4 regions of the Ruegeria sp. BA12 genome follow, and region 1 is predicted to be linked to each of the others. Evidence: riboswitches for the same ligand, from Rfam matches in the RefSeq annotation. Region 1 holds a riboswitch; each other region holds the start of a gene.
What was found. A riboswitch is a leader RNA that binds a small molecule or an ion and turns the genes downstream of it on or off. The one in region 1 is predicted to bind cobalamin.
Positions count from the first base shown of each region.

Region 2: it holds a riboswitch for cobalamin, as region 1 does, so the genes downstream of both, ACR0B0_RS16490 (hypothetical protein) here and ACR0B0_RS14555 (DUF1636 domain-containing protein) in region 1, are expected to answer to the same signal.
Region 3: it holds a riboswitch for cobalamin, as region 1 does, so the genes downstream of both, ACR0B0_RS07740 (CbtB domain-containing protein) here and ACR0B0_RS14555 (DUF1636 domain-containing protein) in region 1, are expected to answer to the same signal.
Region 4: it holds a riboswitch for cobalamin, as region 1 does, so the genes downstream of both, ACR0B0_RS07670 (DUF1636 family protein) here and ACR0B0_RS14555 (DUF1636 domain-containing protein) in region 1, are expected to answer to the same signal.

Region 1 is NZ_JBQFVF010000007.1:144,303-147,503, reverse strand. Features, by position in the region: gene ACR0B0_RS14565 (DUF1826 domain-containing protein) at 1-427, shown strand, start outside; gene ACR0B0_RS14560 (DUF6525 family protein) at 424-696, shown strand; cobalamin riboswitch at 862-1,068, shown strand; gene ACR0B0_RS14555 (DUF1636 domain-containing protein) at 1,171-1,527, shown strand; gene ACR0B0_RS14550 (ABC transporter ATP-binding protein) at 1,524-2,309, shown strand; gene ACR0B0_RS14545 (ABC transporter substrate-binding protein) at 2,328-3,201, shown strand, end outside.
Region 2 is NZ_JBQFVF010000009.1:136,685-139,885, forward strand. Features, by position in the region: gene ACR0B0_RS16480 (DNA polymerase III subunit gamma/tau) at 1-484, opposite strand, end outside; gene ACR0B0_RS16485 (protein-tyrosine phosphatase family protein) at 618-1,112, shown strand; gene ACR0B0_RS16490 (hypothetical protein) at 1,114-1,521, opposite strand; cobalamin riboswitch at 1,605-1,825, opposite strand; gene ACR0B0_RS16495 (alpha/beta hydrolase family protein) at 1,961-2,818, shown strand; RNA gene ffs (signal recognition particle sRNA small type) at 2,851-2,949, opposite strand; gene ACR0B0_RS16505 (bifunctional 2',3'-cyclic-nucleotide 2'-phosphodiesterase/3'-nucleotidase) at 2,989-3,201, opposite strand, start outside.
Region 3 is NZ_JBQFVF010000002.1:435,752-438,952, forward strand. Features, by position in the region: gene ACR0B0_RS07725 (cobyrinic acid a,c-diamide synthase CobB) at 1-18, shown strand, start outside; gene cobA (uroporphyrinogen-III C-methyltransferase) at 15-743, shown strand; gene cobF (precorrin-6A synthase (deacetylating)) at 736-1,479, shown strand; cobalamin riboswitch at 1,523-1,729, shown strand; gene ACR0B0_RS07740 (CbtB domain-containing protein) at 1,766-1,936, shown strand; gene ACR0B0_RS07745 (CbtA family protein) at 1,941-2,639, shown strand; gene ACR0B0_RS07750 (hypothetical protein) at 2,706-3,200, shown strand; gene ACR0B0_RS07755 (DUF1636 family protein) at 3,197-3,201, opposite strand, start outside.
Region 4 is NZ_JBQFVF010000002.1:421,984-425,184, reverse strand. Features, by position in the region: gene cobN (cobaltochelatase subunit CobN) at 1-333, opposite strand, end outside; gene cobW (cobalamin biosynthesis protein CobW) at 337-1,392, opposite strand; gene ACR0B0_RS07670 (DUF1636 family protein) at 1,389-1,778, opposite strand; cobalamin riboswitch at 1,862-2,070, opposite strand; gene ACR0B0_RS07665 (LysR substrate-binding domain-containing protein) at 2,143-3,027, opposite strand; gene ACR0B0_RS07660 (NAD(P)-dependent oxidoreductase) at 3,130-3,201, shown strand, end outside.

The sequences.
Region 1 (3,201 bases):
GACGACCGTGGGGCAACTCTGCGATATCTCCGGCATGCCTAACGGGACTGAAAGAGCGTGGCTTCAAGATGATATCGCTTCTCTGGCCGACATTTTCTGTGAACTGATGAACGCCAACTTCTTGCGGCTGCGGCTGGATGTTGTCACCACCAATGCTTGCCGTAAATTTCATACCGATGCTGTCACCGCCCGGTTGGTCTGCACCTATCGTGGCACTGGAACACAATACGGCACCTCGACTGATGGAAAGGATCCCGCGCTTGTGTTTACCGTTCAGACCGGCGCTCCGATCCTGCTACGGGGAACACTCTGGCCCGAGCGCCCATCGTCAGGGGTGGTGCATCGCTCGCCTCCGATCGAAGGTACCAGTGAATCCCGTCTCGTCTTGGTTTTGGACCCAGTGGAAAATCCGGAAACCGAAGCATGAGACGTAACCTCGGGCAATGCAGCTTGCGCCGCAAGCATCGATCAACCGATCCGATGGATGTGTTTGACGGCCTTCCAGCCCCGTTGCGACAGTGGTTGTCAGAAGCTGCATTGCCATGGTCCCCGGTATCCGCGCGCCGCATCTGGTCAAAATCGCGGGCCAAGGGGCTTTCATCAGAAGAAACGCTCGTGTCACTCAGCCAGGCCGAAGCCCGAACGCTCGCGCGTGACCGGCAATCGACTGTTTTCAAATTAAATTCTCAAACATGAAGGAAAAAATGCCACCTCTAACACAGTATGCTGTCGCGACCCATGCGACACTGGGTGCCGCACTTGCAGCGAAAACGCATGCGGCAGACTTCGAAACCCTGAGCGTTTGAGTTCCGATCGAAAAGTTGTTGTTTCAAATCGTGATTGACATGGCCCCCAGTCTAAGACAAGCAAGGGCCAGATGGTTCCCGATGGTGCGCCCAAGGGATGAAAAGGGAATACGGTGCGGTTCGCCACTTTGGCGCCAAATCCGTGACTGCCCCCGCAACTGTAAGCGGTGAGCGACGCCAAAATCCACTGGTCATTGGGCCGGGAAGGATGGCCAAGCATCGACCCGCAAGTCAGGAGACCTGCCATCACATGTTCAACCAACCCGGGGCGGGGCGTCCTGGAAGGAGGCTTTGATGGCACGTCTGAAACGTGTGTACATGATCGGCACCTTCTGTCCGCGCTTGGCTTCAAGCGGAGCGGACTATGCCGGAAACACCTGACCATTTCCTTCTGATCTGCTCGACCTGTACCGGCGCATTGTCTGTTGATGTCATGCGCAATGCGTTGATCGGCAGGTTGCCAACCGGGTTCGCAGTGCGCACCGTTACCTGCATGGCGGGCTGCGCGCGACCAACGGCCGTCGGATTTCAGGCTGTCGGAAAAGCACACTACCTGTTCGGCGATATTGAAACTGCCGAAGATGTCGACGCGCTGGCGGAATTCGCACATCAGTACCGCAACGTCGCAGACGGTTGGACCAACGCGACGGCCCGGCCGCAACCACTATTTACAAAAACCCTTTCTCGTTTGCCTCGAATTCAATTGGAGGAGCCATCATGACGACCTCATCTTTTCTGGTTGCGCGTGATCTCGAATATTATGCGCTCAATGGTGACGTTCTTCTGCAAGGCGTCTCGTTTGAATTGGCCGAGGGCGCGATACTGGCAATTGCCGGTCCAAATGGGGCAGGAAAAACCACGCTTTTGAACCTTCTGTGCGGGGCGGCTGAGATTGTATTGGGCAATGTATTGGTCAAGGAACGCAGCCTGAAACATATGCCCGCAATGGAACGCGCCCGCATGATCGCTGTTGTGGGCCAGCAAGAACAACCGGATGGCAGGTTGCTACTGCGGGACTATGTTGCCATGGGCCAGATTCCGATCTGGGCCGACCGTTCGGCGGATGAACATGCCAGAGAACTTAACAGAATCCTTGAACTGACCGACCTTGGCGCGCTGGCAGACAAGCGCATGGCGGTACTGTCCGGGGGCGAACGTCAACGCGCGCATATCGCCCGGGCACTGGCACAGAACCCATCGTTGTTGTTCCTGGATGAGCCGACCAACCATCTCGATCCGGATGCCAAGGGTCGGATGCTGTCTCTGGTCGCCGAACTCGGCATCACGGTTGTGATGATTGTCCATGATCTTGTCATGATCCCGGAATTCGCCACCCACGTGGCCCTGATGAAATCAACGCGGCTGACGGGATTTGGCCCCGTGGCCGAAGTGCTGACCCCCGAGCGGGTCCGCGATACTTTTGGCGTTGAATACCTGTGTTTTCACCACGAAGGCCGCGTGATTCCAGCGCTGGATATCCGAAAATCCACAATCTCAACCTAAACCAAGGAACATTCCCCAATGAAACACATCTGGTCCGTGGCGCTGTTCACAGCCATGGCAGGCGGCGCGTCCGCCCACGAGGTCACCGTCGACAACTGCGGAGCGCCGCTGGTGTTCGAAGCCCAGCCAGAGCGTCTGGTTGTGCATGACATGAACATGACCGATATGGCCTTCGCGTTGGGCCTGCAGGACAAGATCGTCGGTCTGACCGGCATCACCGGCTGGTACAAAACCAGCCCGGAATTCGACACCCTGCGCGGCGATATCCCCGAACTGGCACCGAAATACCCAACGGTCGAAAACCTTGTTGCCGTGGAACCCGACCTGTTCTTTGCTGGCTGGTATTACGGCATGAAGCCGGGCGGAGATGTGACCCCGGATACGCTGGAGCCCTTTGGTATCAAGACCATGATCCTGACCGAAAGCTGTGTGCATCTGGACAAGGATCGCCCCGAAGCCAGCATGGACCTGCTGTTCAATGACGTCCTGCGCCTGGGTCAGGTCATGCACGTTGAAGACAAGGCCGAGGCGCTGGTCACGGGCTGGAAAGACGAACTCTCAGTGATCGAAGCGCAGACTGCCGACCTGGCGAAACCCCGCGTTTTCTTGCTGGACGGCCCGGCGGACGCGCCATTCACCGCAGGTAAGTTCGCCATCCCCGATGCTATGATTGCTGCCGCGGGTGGTGAAAACGTGACCCACGACATGGAAACAAGCTGGGGCCGAACCTCGTGGGAGGCGGTCGCCGCCGCAAACCCGGAATTCCTTGTGCTGCTTGATTATCAAACGGGCAATGGCGCTGCGGACACGTTCAAATTTTTGCAGGAACATCCAGTGATGTCGCAGACTGAAGCCGTGAAAAACGAGCGCTGGATCGGTTTGCGGTACGAGG
Region 2 (3,201 bases), on a different contig from region 1:
TCACATGCTCGGGCGGTTCCTCAAGCGTCTTGAGCAGCGCGTTGAACGCACTGGTCGACAGCATGTGGACCTCGTCTATAATGTAGATCTTGTAGCGCGCACTAGCCGCGCGATAGCGGACGCTGTCGATGATCTCGCGAATATCGTTCACACCGGTGCGGCTGGCGGCGTCCATCTCCATCACATCGACGTGGCGGCCTTCCATAATGGCCACGCAATGCTCGCATTGGCCGCAGGGTTCCGTGGTCGGCTTACCCTCGCCATCGGGGCCGATGCAGTTCATGCCCTTGGCGATGATCCGGGCCGTGGTGGTTTTGCCGGTACCGCGAATGCCGGTCATGATGAAGGCCTGCGCGATGCGGTCGGCCTCGAACGCGTTTTTCAGCGTGCGCACCATGGCATCCTGACCGACGAGATCGGCAAAAGTTTCCGGGCGGTATTTGCGGGCAAGAACCTGATAGGCGGGGCTGGGCGTGTCGTTCATATCTGCTCTGTCGGATTCGGGTTCCGATGCAGCGTAGAGACCCCCGCCGCCCGCGTCCACAGCAGGCTTGGGTGAATTTCGGTTTGCAGCACAATTTGCACGCCTTAGAAGCGAGTATCAGGGAGGGTCCGTAGTGAGCCAGTTCGCACTTCATTCAGTTCAGATTGGAAACGGCACCGTTGCCTTGTCGCCCCTTCCGGGGCGCGGTGGCGGGTATACGCGGGACTTGGGAATGATCCGCGACTGGCAGCCGGATCTTGTGATCTCGATGACCACCGAGATCGAAATACTGCAAGAGGGCGCAAGTGGGCTTGGCGAAGACCTGCACGCACTCAATATCGCATGGGTGCATCTGCCGGTTGCGGATTTCGGTACGCCGCCTCCTGAGGTTGACGCGGCGTGGGGCAGTGTCAGCCCTGCGGCGACTGATATCCTGTCCTGCGGGGGGCGGGTGCTGGTGCATTGCCGGGGCGGCTGTGGCCGGTCCGGGATGATCGTGCTGCGCCTTATGGTCGAGCATGGCGAAGACCCCGAGACAGCGTTGGCCCGTTTGCGGGCGGTGCGGTCCTGCGCCGTCGAGACCGACGGCCAGATGGAATGGGCAGCCCTTGGGCGGACGCGCGGCTAGATCAGAGCGCCACCTGCCGCTCTGCCTGTGCCACCGGGTTGGGCGGAATCGCTGTGACCTCAAGCATGGCGCAGGGGGGGGTGGTTAGCATGCCTGCGGGGCGCATGGTCACATCCGGGCCGAACATCATATCTGCGTAAGCATCCAGCGACTCGAGGGGCGCATCCTCGCTTGTTCCACAAAAGACCCGGATCAGGTCTTTTTGAGCGCGAAACCGTGCGCTGCATCCTTGCGTGCAATAGGCCAGCTCAGTGCTGCCGTCGAACTCAAAATCAGGCGTCGTCGCAGGAACGGCCGCGTCCATCGCCTGCACGATCGTGCGCGCCATCCGGGCCAGCGCCGGACAGGTTTTTCCTGTGCGTTGGCAAACGGTTGCGGTAAATTGGTGTGTCTTTGTCTTCCAGATCATATTGCGCCCTCCGCGCGTGGAACGGGGGCATGGATCAGGTGTGGCAGCGTGCTGACGACCTGCCCGGACACCCCGTCCGAGTTTCAGTTTCTTGTTCGATGGCAGGTCTCCTGACTTGCGGGTCGTTGCGTTGCCGACCTTCCCAGCCTTGCGGCCAGTGGTGTTTCGGCATTGCTCACCGCTTACAGTTGCGGGGGCAGTCGCGGCCTTGGTTCGTTCCGGTTTTCCGGGCAGAACCGCACCGTGTTCCCTTTTCATCCCGCCCCGGGGACCGGGGACGAGAACCATCACCCAATCGCTAGCGGGTAGGGGTGACCTGAGTCAAGCCGCCTTTTGGTGGGGCAAAGTGGACGCGTGGTCATGCGGAAACAGGATTGACTTAGGGCGGCAAAAGATGCCGTTTGGGGTGGTGAACTAATCGGTTCAGATTGAGGGCGCCATGCTGGATACCGCACAAGCTGTTTTAACCGAGGATTTTCAGTTTCCTTCTGGTTCGACCCAACTGTCGGCTCGGCTGTATCTGCCGGTGGCCGAACCTGGGATCGCAGTGGTGATCCACAGCGCCACCGGGGTGCCGCGCGACTATTATCAGCATTTTGCACGCTGGTTGGCTGCGGAACATGGCATGGCCTGTCTGACCTATGATTACAGCGATTTCGGCCATTCGCAGAGCAGGCCATTGAAGTCAGCTCAGGCCACGATGGCGGATTGGGCGCTGATCGACATGCCTGCGGCTCGGGCCGAGATGCGCAGGCGATACCCCGACGCGCAGCACTGGAGCATCGGCCATTCCGTCGGCGGTATGCTGGGGCCGATTCAACCCGATATTGATCAGATCGACCGTATGATCTGCGTCTGCGCCGGGCCGGTGACTGTGTCGGACCATCCCTGGCCTTATCGGGCGTTGGCTTTGCTGTTTTGGTACGGACACGCGCCCCTGGCCGTAAAAGCGCTGGGTTACCTGCCGGGCAAGGCACTAGGATTCGGATCGAACCTGCCTGCCAGCGTCTATTGGCAGTGGCGCCGCTGGTGTACTGCGCCGCGCAACTACCTGCCTGAAATCGGCGTGTCCTTGCCCGAGGCCCGCTGGGCACAGTCAGACACACCAGTGGATCTGTTCAGCTTTGAGGATGACGATCTGGTGCCAAAGAACGCGGTCTGGCGGCTGGCTGATCTGTACGGGCCCAACGCACGCCGCCATTTGTTGTCTCCGGCCGAGTTCGGACTGTCCGAGGTTGGCCATATCGGTGCCTTTGCCCGGCGCAATTCGGCTGTCTGGCCACGGTTGATTGCCTAGGCCTGTTCGCAACAATTCCATGTCGGGAGCTTAAGTGAGAGGTTGGACATCGACCCAAGCGGGGCTCGTTGTGGCTGCTTCCTTCCGGACCTGACCAGGTTGGCGAGGCGCTCGCCCGCGCCAACCTCTCGGGGTCTGATATAGGCAACGGGCGCAGGAAACACAACCCGTCAGAGCGTCAAACGGATCAACAAAAAGCCCTCATCGTCTTCTCCGACGACGTGAGGGTCATATTCTTCAAGCTCGGCAATGTGGGTTTGTGCCTTCGGACCAGTTCTTAACAGCGCAGTCGCGCCCTGCATCGGGGCAAAGCCAAAAGGATAGGGCGCATATTGCAAGGGATCTTGCGGCAGTGCGCCGGACAGATAGTCCTGCAAGACGCG
Region 3 (3,201 bases), on a different contig from region 1:
GCCGAGGCCTCGGCATGAGCGGTTTCGTATCCTTCATAGGTTCCGGCCCCGGCGATCCTGATCTTTTGACCCTGAAAGCAGTCGACCGGATGCAAAAAGCAGATGCGGTGCTGTTTGATGACCTCAGCAGCGGCCCGATCCTAAGTCATGCGCATGGCGATGCAGATCTGGTGGGCGTGGGCAAACGGGCCGGGCGACCCTCACCCAGGCAGGATCACGTGAGCCGCCTGTTGGTGGATTACGCCAAAACCGGTGCTCGCGTAGTGCGGTTGAAATCCGGTGATGGCGGGTTGTTCGGCAGGCTGGAGGAAGAACTGGTTGCCCTGCGTGCGGCCGGGATCGAATATGAAATCATCCCTGGCATCCCCTCGGCGGTTGCGGCGGCGGCGGCAGCAGGAATACCCCTGACACGACGCCTGACTGCGCGGCGGGTACAATTTGTCACTGGCCACGATGTCAGCGGCAAACTGCCCGAAGATCTGAACCTGCCCGCGCTGGCCGATCCGGACGCAACGACCGTGGTGTTCATGGGCAAACGGACCTTTCCTCTATTGGTAAATGCGCTGCATGAGCATGGTCTGCCGCTGGAGACACCTGCCCTAATGGCCGAATCCGTATCGACTCCCGACCAGAGCCTGCACCGTGCAACAATTGGCGCGCTGTCGCAAAAGCTGGAGGCCGAGATCGGCACAGCCCCGGCGCTGATCCTGTATGGCCCGCTGGCAGAGTTCGACGATGTTTGAGTTGTCTCTAATCGGAATTGGCACTGGCAACCCGGATCACGTGACCTTGCAAGGGGCAAATGCCATCCGCGATGCAGACCTGATCCTGATCCCGCACAAGGGCGAGAACAAGGCTGATCTGGCCGGGTTGCGCGAAGAGATCATTGCAGCTGTGACTGACACTCCGCCGCAGATCGCCTATTTCGACATTCCCAAGCGTCGGGCCGATGATGGTTATCTACGCGGGGTCGACGAATGGCATGATGCCATTGCCCTGCGCTGGCACGAGGCGATTGCGGCCCACCCGAATGCGCGACAAGTGGCACTGCTGATCTGGGGCGACCCGTCGCTTTATGACAGCTCGTTGCGAATCGCGTCGCGGCTGGACCCTGAGCCCACGACACGGGTGATCCCTGGCATCACCGCGCTGCAGGCATTGACGGCCGCCCACGCCATCCCGATCAATGATCTGGGCGCGCCTTATGTTGTGACCACCGGACGGCGGATCAGGGATGAAGGCTGGCCGGCAAATGCCTCGAAAGTAGCGGTAATGCTGGATGGCGAGTGTTCGTTTCAATCCCTGGACATGGCCGATTATGACATCTGGTGGGGTGCCTATGTCGGCATGAAAGAGGAAATCCTGATCAAAGGCGCTTTGACCGATGTGGCGCAGGAGATTCTGGACACCCGTGCCAAGGCACGTGCCGATCATGGCTGGATCATGGATATCTATTTGCTGAAAAAGCGCGTGATCTGACCTAAAAGGTCGCAAATGACGATTGCACCAGCGGCATCATAGAGGCTAAATGAACGCGTCTGGTCCTGCCGGAGACATCCGGATGCTAAGAGGGAATGTGGTGCGACTGCCATGGCAGCCAAATCCACAGCCGCCCCCGCGACTGTAAGCGGAGAGCCCCTGTTCAACCAGCCACTCCTGTTCTCAGGGGGAAGGCGAACAGAGGCATCGACCCGCAAGCCAGGAGACCTGCCAGGCGACAATTGAAACACCGGTCGTCGGGTGCGGCGGCAAAGGAGAATAAAAGATGGCAACACAAACGCAAACAGCATCCGCCTCGCGCGCTGGTATCCTTCCGGTCATGTTCGCGGTGGTACTGGGTCTGGGTATCATCACCCTGACCGGTCACGTACAGGCCGCGGCGCTGCATGACGCAGCACACGACGTGCGCCACGCGACCGGCTTCCCCTGCCACTAAGACCATGTTCAGTCGTATACTGACCAGCGCGTTGTTCGCTGGTGCTGCAGCGGGGCTGATAGCCGCCTTGCTGCAGTTGGTCTTTGTGCAACCTGTTTTGTTGCACGCAGAGCTGTACGAATCCGGTGAGTTGGTGCACTTCGGAGCCGAATCCGTTTCGGCGCATCCCGAATTGCCGGGCATGTTCTCGGAACTGACCCGTGACGCGCTGAGCGTCATTTTCACCATGCTGACCTATACCGGTTACGCGCTGCTGATGGTTGCTCTGATGTCCGTGGCCGAAGGCCAGGGCCACACGATTGATGGCCGCACCGGCGTGCTTTGGGGTCTGGCTGGGTTCATCGCCTTTCATCTGGCGCCTGGCTTTACCCTGGCACCAGAGGTGCCTGGTGTAGCGGCAGCTGACGTCTATGCCCGACAGGTCTGGTGGTTTGCCACTGTTGGTGCTGCGCTTGTTGCGCTGTGGTTGATTGCGTTTGGCGGCAACCTGATCAGCTATGTGATCGCAGCAGCCCTGTTGCTGGCACCCCATCTGATCGGAGCGCCCGAACCGGATGTGTTCACCGGCCCCGTCCCGACCGAGATCGGCGCTCTGTTCGCCGCTCGCGCCTTTGGCATCGGTCTGGTCGCCTGGGTTCTGGTCGGTGCCTTTGCCGGGTATTTCTGGCAAAGCGAAGGCAAACGCGTCGAAGCAGCGGCCTGATCCTCTCATATAATGACGCGCCGGGTTCTGCCCGGCGCGTTTCTTTTTGCCTAAAGGAAAGAAAAAATGGCACGCTCACTTGCCCTTTTTGCAATCGGCCTTGTGTTCGGTGGTGGTGCTGGTTTTGTGCTGGCGGCAGCCAATGGCGTCACGTTTGACGGCCACGATCATGGCGATCCGTCCCATCACGGCGGCGCGCATGCCGAAGCGATGGCCCATGACCATTCGACCACGGTAAACCTGCCCGCAGGGGCGGACGCCCCCAGCGTTGCAATCGCGCTGACCCGGGACCCGATGGCCGGGTGGAACCTGCACGTCATGCCGCAGAATTTCCGGTTTGCCCCGGAAAACGCGTCAACAGCCGACGTAGACGGCGAAGGCCACGCGCATGTTTACATCAATGGCGAGAAACTGGCCCGGCTCTACGGCAACTGGATACACATCCCAGACCTTCCGAAGGGAGAGGTCGAGGTTTCGGTTTCGCTGAACGCAAACAGCCACAGTGCACTGACGGTCGACAACGTACCGGTCAGCGCTGCCGTGACCGTTCAGGTCGATTAAA
Region 4 (3,201 bases), on a different contig from region 1:
GCCCTTGTCCTGCGCCAGCGCCAGAACCTGCTGCAGGCCATAGGACCAATAAGGCACGCCGCCGATCAGGCGGATCAGAATGCCTTTCGCACCTTCCAGAGTTTGTTCGACGTAGGTATCGACGGACAGAGGGTGTTTCAGCGCCGTCAGATTGGCCAACCGCATCGTGGGCATCCGCCCCTCAGCCCCGCCACCGCGATGCCAACCTGCCGCGAAAGCTCCGAGGTCGCTGTCCGAAAAGGACAGCACCACCAGATCCGCCGGGCTTTGGCCCAGATCGGTCGGGGTCTCGGTTTCTTCGAGCCCGTGGCTTTCGCGGAAGACGACGTGCATGGCTTACTCGGCGGCCTCGGTCACACCCACGAGGATCTCGCGGATCGCGGCCTCTTTGATGTCGTCATGTTCGGCAATCACCACCAGACGCGAGCGGCGCTTTTCGCCGGGTTCCCATGGGCGGTCGTACTGATGTCGCACGCGTGCGCCAACCGCCTGGACCAACAAGCGCATCGGTTTGCCCTGGACAGCGGCGTAACCTTTGACCCGCAGGATGTTCAGCTCATTTGCCAAGCGTTCGATATTGGCAACCAGTGCTGCCGGATCGGTCTGTTCCGGCAACTCGACGATAATGCTTTCGAAATCGTCATGTTCATGATCGTGGTGGCCATCGTGGTGCGACGGGCGTGCATCCATGTCATCCTCGGCGGCAGCCTCAAGCCCCAGTACGACGCGCACGTCCACAGCGCCTTCGGCAACTTCGACGACGGGCAGGGGGCGCGGAGCCTCGGCTGCGATGACCTCTTTGGCCTTTGCCACACCTTCCGGGCCAGCCAGGTCAGGCTTGGTCAGCAGGATGATGTCGGCGCAGGAAATTTGATCCTCGAAAACCTCGGACAGGGGTGTTTCGTGGTCGATCGAGTCATCGGCCAGGCGCTGGGCGTCCACAGCCTCGACATTCGGGGCGAAGCGACCGGCGGCGACAGCCTCGGCATCGGCCAGAGCGATCACGCCATCCACGGTGATTTTCGAGCGGATATCGGGCCAGTCAAACGCTTTCAACAGCGGCTTGGGTAGGGCCAGGCCCGAGGTTTCGATCAGGATGTGGTCAGGGCGCGGCTCCAGCGCCATCAGCGCCTCGATGGTCGGGATGAAATCATCGGCCACGGTGCAACAGATGCAACCATTGGCCAATTCCATGATGTTTTCTGCGGGGCAATCGGGAATGGCGCAAGACTTCAGGATATCGCCATCGACACCAACATCGCCAAACTCGTTGACGACAATGGCCAAGCGTTTGCCCTGCGGGTTCTGCATTAGGTGCTTGACCAGAGTGGTCTTGCCCGAACCCAGAAAGCCGGTGATCACAGTGACAGGGAGTTTTTCGAGGTTGCTCATTTCAGGGCTCCAATCGGGGGAATGCGGGCCGCACAGTTTTTGCGGAAATGTTCGGGACGTTCGCGCCATTTGACCAGACCGTCTTCAGCGGCGAGGTACTTGGTGACGCCTTCGACGATGGTGTCGACATGGTCGGTTTCGTTCAGGTTTTCGTACACAAAGGTCCAGCGGGTCGGTCCGCCGCGCAGCACTATGGAACAACCCTGATCGCAATTTGACAGGCACTCGACCGGCTTCAGCACGATACCTTCGGGCAAATCGGCGTCTTCCAGTGCCTTGTGCAGCAGGGCACCTGGACGTTGCGCATCGTCTTCAATCGGCAGGCCACGCCGACAGGTCGTGCAGACCAGCAGCTCGACTGGTGCAGTCTCGGTCACGTCTCTCATCCCCCCAAATCCTCTTTGCAGGGGACGGGGTTTCATGCGGGCCACGTCTGCACATGGACCCGACACCGGATCACCCCGTCCGGTTTCAACTTCGGGCGCTGGCAGGTCTCCCGGCTTGCGGATGTCGGGGCGCTTGCCCCGGCAGATGTCCCGCCTTCCCGGCCTTGCGGGCCAGTGGCATTGGGCACCCTCTCCGGTCACGGTCGCGGGGGCGGCTGCGTTTGACGGTTGCCCGCTGACGCATTCCCTTTTCATCCATCCGAAGATGGACACCAACGCATGCGACATGCGGCACGGGCAGGGGGCTTGTCAAGCACGAGGCGCATGGTGAAATCGTTCAAACCAAAAAAGCGACCAGCCTGTGTCAATCCGCGGCATGCGCGGCCAGCCTCTCGCGCAGCCAAGCGCAAAACAACCCTGCCGCAGCGGTCGATTGCGTAGCGCCTCGTGTACTGATCAGGTAATGCGACTGGGCAAAAGGAATCGCAGGTCCCGCAATTGCAATCGGCACAGCCTGCCGGATCGCATTCCGGGCGAACCGTTCCAGAACCGTTGCATAGCCCGCCCCTGCCATCACAAGCTGCAGTGCTGCGACCGAGGTGTCCACCGAATGTCGGGGCGGCTGGTCCGGAAGCGCGAGCCCGTTGGCCTGAAAGTACCGCGCCCAGTTGTCTTCGTATCCAAGGATATGAATCAGAGGGCCTTGCCGCAGTACGTTCAGGGTCGCGGGCGAGTCCCCGGCCCGGCATACCGGTACCAGCTTTTCATCTGTCAGCTTTTCGGACTGAACGCCGGGCCAATCGCCATAACCCAGCCGGATTTCCACATCCAAATCGCCGGGGGCCACGCTGTCATTCCAGATGTGCGAGACAAGGCGTACTGGGATCTCGGGGTGGCGAGCGGTAAAGTCGGGCAGTTCCGCCGCGACCCAATAGGTGGCTGTCGATATCGCCGCACGGATCGTCAGGGTCTGGCGCGAGGCAGGGCCGAACAGGCTGTTGGTGGACAGGGCGATGTCGCCAAGCGCACGCCGCACAGTCAACGAATAAGACTGCCCCAGCTCAGTCAGTTCCAACCGGCGGGCATTCCGGGTGAACAGCTTTTGCCCAAGCTCGGCTTCAAGCGACCGGATATGCAATGAGACCGCCGTCTGCGTCAGGCCCAGCTCTTTTGCTGTGGTGGTAAAATTCAGATGCCGCGCGGCGGTTTCAAAGCTGCGCAACCATGTGGGGTTTGGAAGGCGATCCATATATCACCAAATTATTTTGACCATAATTGGCATTATTAATCATTTTCGTTTCTAACAGACAACACAGATACTCGGCCCGAATACGACCGTCAGGAGGGAAACATGAAAGTCGGATTTATCGGTTTAGGAAATGTGGGCGGCAAACTGTCCGGCTCGCTTCTGCGCAACGGGATT